3 regions of the Bacillus sp. z14 (2026) genome follow, and region 2 is predicted to be linked to each of the others. Evidence: predicted binding sites of a transcription regulator. Region 2 holds the regulator's gene; each other region holds the start of a gene.
What was found. The regulator LexA, encoded in region 2, represses DNA repair genes until DNA is damaged. The targets are predictions, from matches to a motif close to CGAACATATGTTCG.
Positions count from the first base shown of each region.

Region 1 (2,277 bases), on a different contig from region 2:
ACATTCCGCGAACCTGCGGGACTGTAACATGGGATTCATCTATAACCATTAAAAAGTCTTTAGGGAAATAATCGATAAGGGTATAGGGGGTAGAGCCCGGCGGCCTTAAGGTCAGATGTCGGGAATAGTTCTCGATTCCTGAACAAAAGCCCATTTCTCTCATCATTTCAAGATCGTAACGGGTTCTTTGCTCCAACCGCTGTGCTTCGAGAAGCTTTCCTTCACCTCTTAAAAAGGTGAGCTGCTCTTCCAATTCCGTCTCAATATTTTGAATAGCAATCCTCATCTTTTCTTCTCTTGTAACGAAGTGGGATGCAGGGAAGATAGCTACATGATCTCTTTCGCCGATAATTTCTCCAGTCAGCGCATCCACCTCTCTGATCCGTTCCACTTCATCGCCGAAAAATTCAACACGTACACAGTGTTCATCCTTTGAGACTGGAAAAATCTCTACTACATCTCCTCTTACTCGAAATGCTCCGCGTTGAAAGTTAATATCATTTCGTTCATATTGAATGTCGACCAATTTACGTAATAGCTGATTCCGCTCCATTTCCATGCCAACTCGTATGGATAAAACCATTTCCCCGTATTCTTCTGGAGAACCCAAGCCATAAATACAGGACACACTGGCAATAATAATGACATCCTTCCGCTCAAATAATGCAGATGTTGCAGAGTGGCGCAGTTTATCTATCTCATCATTAATACTGGCGTCCTTTTCTATAAAGGTATCAGTCTGAGGTACATACGCTTCAGGCTGATAGTAGTCATAGTAACTGACAAAATACTCGACTGCATTATTCGGAAAGAACTCTTTAAATTCACTGTACAGCTGTCCAGCAAGCGTCTTATTATGAGCAATGATAAGGGTGGGCTTATTAGTCTCTTTTATCACGTTTGAAATCGTGAATGTTTTTCCGGTTCCAGTAGCGCCAAGCAGCGTTTGATGCTTAACGCCATTATTAATTCCATTCACTAGCTCTTTAATTGCAGTTGGCTGGTCTCCTTGAGGAGTATACTTGGAAACCAATTCAAATTGTTTACTCACACAAAAGCCCCTTTCATCATTTTCATCTCAAGTCTCGTTTTATTTGATAACAATATTTTACCACAATCATCTATAAACAAACCAATAAAAAGCGAACAAACATTCCCTTTTTTAACTTTAATAATATCATTTATGCCCATCCTGCAAAAAAATAAAAGAGTCTTCCTCAATAATATGGAAGACTCAGTCTGTTGTTTATGCACTTTTAGGTGTTCTTTTGATCATGCGCTGAGAATACCAATACCCGGCCGTTAATGAAAATGCGTCAATTATAATCAGAGGCCAGGATGATGTATAGCCTTTATACGCTGATGCGGCGATTAGGGCAACCGTTAAACACAAACCGACTATGCAGCTATATGTCACTCTTGAAAAGAGCACAACTAATAAACCTGGAGCTAAAAGAGCTATTAAAATCTTCATCTGAGGTCTCACCTGCTTCCTCTGGAATCACGCAGCTATTTTCCAGCAATTCTATTCAGCTACAAATATATTACATTTCATGTGATTAATCCAGCAGGATACTAAGTTAATCGCTGACTGGCCCTCCATTTGGCACCCCTCTGACTTCAAATGTGTCCATAGGCCTTTAGGATCATGTATGAAATTTTATCCAAAATTAGGTTTCGTTAACCAAATCTAAAGGAATTTATAAAGAAGCAAGTATTCATTAATATAGGAGGGAAAATATGAAACTTAAAAAATGGTTATCCATCTCTTCTGCTGCTTTCTTAGGGATTGCCTTAACAGCATGTTCGGATGCCGAAGAAACCTCTAATGATGAGAACGATTCAAAAGAAGAAACAGTTGAAATTACATATGCCAGAGGAGTCGATACGACAGGCAGTACAGAAAAACTGATAGAAGCATTCGAGAAAAAACATCCGAATATTAAGGTAAACTATCAGGAAATGCCGAATAGTTCTACTCAACAGCACGATCAATATGTAACCGCATTCAGTAGTAAAAGTGCTGAAATTGATGTATTTGATGCAGATGTTGTTTGGCCGGCAGAGTTCGCCCAAGCTAACTATGCGATGGAATTAGACCGCTTCATCGATCAGGATAAAATAAATCTCGAAGACTACTTCCCCGGTCCAGTTGAAGCCGGGAAATTTGAAGGCAAGCAATGGGCTCTGCCAAAATACTCAGATGCCGGTATTCTTTATTATCGAACAGATTTGGTTAGCGAACCCCCAAAAACATGGGATGAGTTGATAGAAATG
Region 1 covers NZ_JBZFQK010000003.1:257,306-259,582, forward strand. Annotated here, with positions in the region: gene uvrB (excinuclease ABC subunit UvrB) at 1-1,051, opposite strand, end outside; gene AC4G3O_RS12285 (CsbA family protein) at 1,247-1,474, opposite strand; gene AC4G3O_RS12290 (ABC transporter substrate-binding protein) at 1,741-2,277, shown strand, end outside.
Region 1: uvrB (excinuclease ABC subunit UvrB) is a predicted target of LexA. The motif match lies at 1,144-1,157, and genes of this name have one in related genera.

Region 2 (2,277 bases):
TTTTCAATTGCTCGTTTCATCCCTCTTCTGATTTTACTGTTTTGTAATTTTCGCTGATATTCCTCTACTATACTGATGATTTGCAAAAGCATGGCATCTGTTTCAGAAACCTCAAGCTCACCATTATGAGTAACCGTATATAATTTAACCCCTTCTTTATAGATGCAATGTAATAGAGCAATCTTGGCATTTCCTCTGCCCAGTCTTGTTTCATCCTGAATCAAGAGACCCTCGATTTCTCTATTTTTCATTTTTTCCAGCAAGATTAGAATGCCTTCTCGTTCTAAATCATATCCACTGGCTTGTTCTTTCTCGATTATTACCACCTCGAACCCCTTTATGGCAGCCAGTCTTGTTAACTCCTGCTCCTGCCTTTCCAGTGATGTTTCCTGTGAACTTTTATCTGTGCTGACTCTGCAATAAATTCCAACCTTCATTTTCTCTCACCATTCTTCTTTACATATAGATAAGGCCGGGAAACATTCCCGACCTTACTGATTATATAGTTATTTATCAGAATCTGCTAAGTGTAGCATTTCTGTATTTTCGTTCATTTTCTTTACAGGAATCACAATCGTTTGCCCTTCCTTTAAATGATTAATGTGCAAGTCATTATGTTCCTGAACCCAAGAGACAAATTCAGTCTGTGTCATTTCGCTGCCGTCAAAACGTTCAGCCATATCCCAAACTGTATCTCCTTTTTTAACCGTGATTTGTTGATAATCGTCTTTTGGTGCTTCAATATTTGTTACTATCATTGTAGTTATTAATAAGAAAAGACCGATAAAAAACAAGATGGAATAATTATAAGAAGTCCATAATTTTTTCATAAATAAACCCCCATCGAATGTATGTTCGTTTAATATAAATCAAGTATAAACCGAACAAACGTTTTGTGTCAATACAAAAAACGAACTTATGTTTGTACTGTTAAACAGGAAATGATATACTAAAAACAAGAAAAGCTAAAAGAGGTGCGGGAGATGACTACTAAATTATCCAAACGGCAACAGGATATTTTGCTATATATTAAAGAAGAAGTAAAAACGAAGGGCTATCCGCCTTCCGTTCGAGAAATTGGCGAAGCAGTCGGACTGGCTTCTAGTTCCACGGTTCATGGTCACTTAGCGCGATTGGAAAGCAAAGGACTCATCAGACGAGATCCTACCAAACCACGTGCTATTGAAATCCTGGATATGGATCCACATGACCATATTCCAAAAACAAATTCAGTTAATGTACCATTAATCGGGAAAGTAACTGCAGGGCAGCCTATTACAGCTATCGAAAATATAGAAGAATACTTCCCTCTGCCTGAGCATATGGCTCCTGCCGATGAAAATGTGTTTATGCTAGAAATTATGGGCGACAGTATGATTGAAGCTGGAATACTTAACGGTGACTATGTAATTGTTCGCCAGCAGCATACAGCAAACAACGGTGAAATTGTCGTAGCCATGACTGAAGATGATGAAGCTACCGTTAAACGTTTCTTTAAAGAAGATACTCATTTCCGTCTGCAGCCTGAAAATTCTATGCTCGAGCCTATCATTCTACAAAATGTCAGCATCCTTGGCAAAGTGATCGGGTTATACAGAAATATTCAATAAGAACGTTGGGACCGGCTTTCAGCCGGTTCTACTTTTGTGTTTAAAATCTATTATCTCTATTTTCTCTATTAAACATATGCATTTAAGATTGGCATATTCCATTTTATAAATAGATTAATACTTTTATTTATCTCGTTGTTTACATAATATTATTATGTGATACAAAAAAGCTTGCAACCATTTTGATTGCAAGCTTGAAGGTCCTATATATCCCATCCTTTGTAATAGTATCTTGATCGTTTACTCTCTTCATAACACGACTGGCAAATAGCAAATGGATAATTCCAGCTTAACGGCTTATTGCATGACCGACACTTTGTTTGATATTTTTTAACCCCTTTTCTTAACTGATTATGTGCATCTGAACTGATTTCTTCTCTTACTCGCTCCCAATAGACCGTTTCACTTCTTCGATCTAATTTATACAAAAACAATAAATGCAATCCTACTGATTTATAAGATAATTCAAGTTCATCCAAGGAATCTTTCTTTATTAAAGGCTCTCTCAATTCTCTTCGATCCACAATGGCTTTCATATTATAGAGCCATTGATTAACGAGGCTCTCCTCATTCGCTGAAAAAGGTAAATGCAGAAAACCGTATAAATCAGTTATCGACATTCGTCCTTCTATTTGTTCATGGCGAATTAAATGATATAAAGCTTTTT
Region 2 covers NZ_JBZFQK010000009.1:18,802-21,078, forward strand. Annotated here, with positions in the region: gene AC4G3O_RS17940 (YneB family resolvase-like protein) at 1-437, opposite strand, end outside; gene yneA (cell division suppressor protein YneA) at 507-830, opposite strand; gene lexA (transcriptional repressor LexA) at 984-1,610, shown strand; gene AC4G3O_RS17955 (helicase-related protein) at 1,814-2,277, opposite strand, start outside.

Region 3 (2,277 bases), on a different contig from region 2:
ACAGAACGATTCATCTCTACACCTCCTTTAATGGAATAATTTAGTTATAATTATAAACTTTCAGTCAATTATTAACAACTGCTTTTTTCACTCTTCACAGATATCCTTCCATTCTACGAATGGTCCTTCTGTTCCACCCGATTCAAACGGATTTCTACTTGTTTGCCTACTAGCCATAAAAGGAAAATGACGATACCAACAATAATACTTTTTACTGGTTCGCGAATTAAAGACATAATGTCATGGCCAATATAACTAATAGTAAAGATCATGACCAATTTCCCTGCAAAGACAGCAAGCATATATTGTTTTGGACTAATGTCAGATAATCCGCAAACTATATTTACGATCGCGGAAGGAGTGAATGGGAAACAAAGCAAGATAAACAACGGGCCAAATCCATGATGATTGATCCAGAGCATCGCTTTTTGCACAGCCGAATGTCTATGTAAAAATGAAAGGGCTTTTTTCTTTCCATATTTTCTGGACAAATAAAACACAACCATCGCACCAGCGACAGCACCTGTCCAGGAGAGAAGAAATCCAATCCATAAGCCAAAAGCATTGGCATTAGCCGTCACAAAAACAAACAAAGGCAAAAAAGGAAGGAACGCTTCAACAAACGGGAGCAACAATCCCGGAATGGGACCTAAGTTTCTATAATCACTTATTAATTCGGCTAAATGCTCCAATGTTAGCCATTCTGTTAACCAATTAAGATCCATAGTCTCTCCTCACAAACAAATAACAAATTCAGTCCATACTATATAAATATCCCCATATACATTAGATTGAAACAATCCTTACCCCTATTATATCAGATTGCTGTAAGGAGAGAATTAGTTAGAAAATAAACTTGTCAAAAATGTGAAAAGCGATTATTCTATATAGGAACATACGTTCGTTTTTTTACAGACATTGAAAGGACGCGATTTACATGACCCGCATCCCTACAGAAGAGCGCAATATAATGGAAAAAGCGATCTATCTACCCATGGTCCTCACCGTACTTGCCCGAGACCTTCAAGTGGTAAAAGCATCGCCCCTTAAATTAAAACAACCATACATATTATTAATTGATGAAACCATGAAACAGGTCCAAGCAGAATTGAAGCAAGCAAGCCACTATATGAGGACACATCAACTCAAAGTGGAAGAAACAAAAAGAGACGAATCATTCACCTCCTTTTTATTTCTGTATAAAGGCTATGAGGAATACCATAATTATTTCAATCCCCGTATTCGAAATAAAGTACAGGAATTACTGGAGTATTATTTTTTGAAGCAGTGGACTGACCAACTGAAAAATTAACAGCAATAAGTTTCATCGACCTTCCTTATAACTATTTGATGAATGCATTAAACCATGCTTTGCTTGGAAATCTGAATTCCTATCATTAACTTGCATGGCGTTATATAAATAATGTGTCTTTCGCTCCGTCTCTGCTAAGGTTTGAAGCAGCTTCGACTTCAGCATTGCAGTTCTGAGCATCTGGTTTTCAATGATACTATATGAAACTGGAACAACGATAGATTGCTTATTATGAAAATTAATTTGGGTTTTAGTCGCGTCAATCTTAACTCTGGATACAATGTGTTCATAAGAAAGCCAAATACATGATTCTTTTGCAGGAGATGTAGTAGGAAAAAAGAATAATCGATTAGCCGGTTCTAACGATATCGGCACTTTATGCGAGATACCGAGGAGCTTTTTCGTCGACTGGCATCTCCCAGGATAATCAGCCCCAAAATAATCACAGCTGGATTTTACTACTTCCGATGGCCTAAAAGGTACTAAAATTTCTTCATCAAATTCAATCACTTTAGAATACGTTTTCGATCCGTATTCTACTGGAACAACAGCAAATGTAAATGGACTTATTTCGTAATCCTCTCTCCTGGTAATCACGTTCTTTTCCATAGCTTCCTCCTTATAAATCCTGCAATTAAACTACAATTTCAATATAACATAATATTTTAAAATAATTGGTTTATTCACCAAAATTTCAATTTTAACCCAGAACCCCCATGATTGTTACGGTTAATTCATTTTATATTCTGGGTATATGATAAATAACTATTTCAAACTACCAAAGTAAATTTTCTGAATAATTTAAATATTTAGTTGATTTTTCTTTTCATCTGACTTATAATAAAAAAAAGCAACGGGGGGATATCCATGAATCACGAAAAAGCAAATACAGATATCGTAAAAGCTGTTGATGTGACTGTTGACCAGGGGACCATGGAAGATCTACTGATGGATATGATGATTTA
Region 3 covers NZ_JBZFQK010000002.1:177,247-179,523, reverse strand. Annotated here, with positions in the region: gene AC4G3O_RS06885 (RAxF-45 family protein) at 1-14, opposite strand, end outside; gene AC4G3O_RS06880 (TVP38/TMEM64 family protein) at 114-725, opposite strand; gene AC4G3O_RS06875 (YhjD family protein) at 938-1,312, shown strand; gene AC4G3O_RS06870 (competence protein ComK) at 1,325-1,921, opposite strand; gene AC4G3O_RS06865 (IDEAL domain-containing protein) at 2,180-2,277, shown strand, end outside.
Region 3: AC4G3O_RS06875 (YhjD family protein) is a predicted target of LexA. The motif match lies at 891-904, and genes of this name have one in related genera.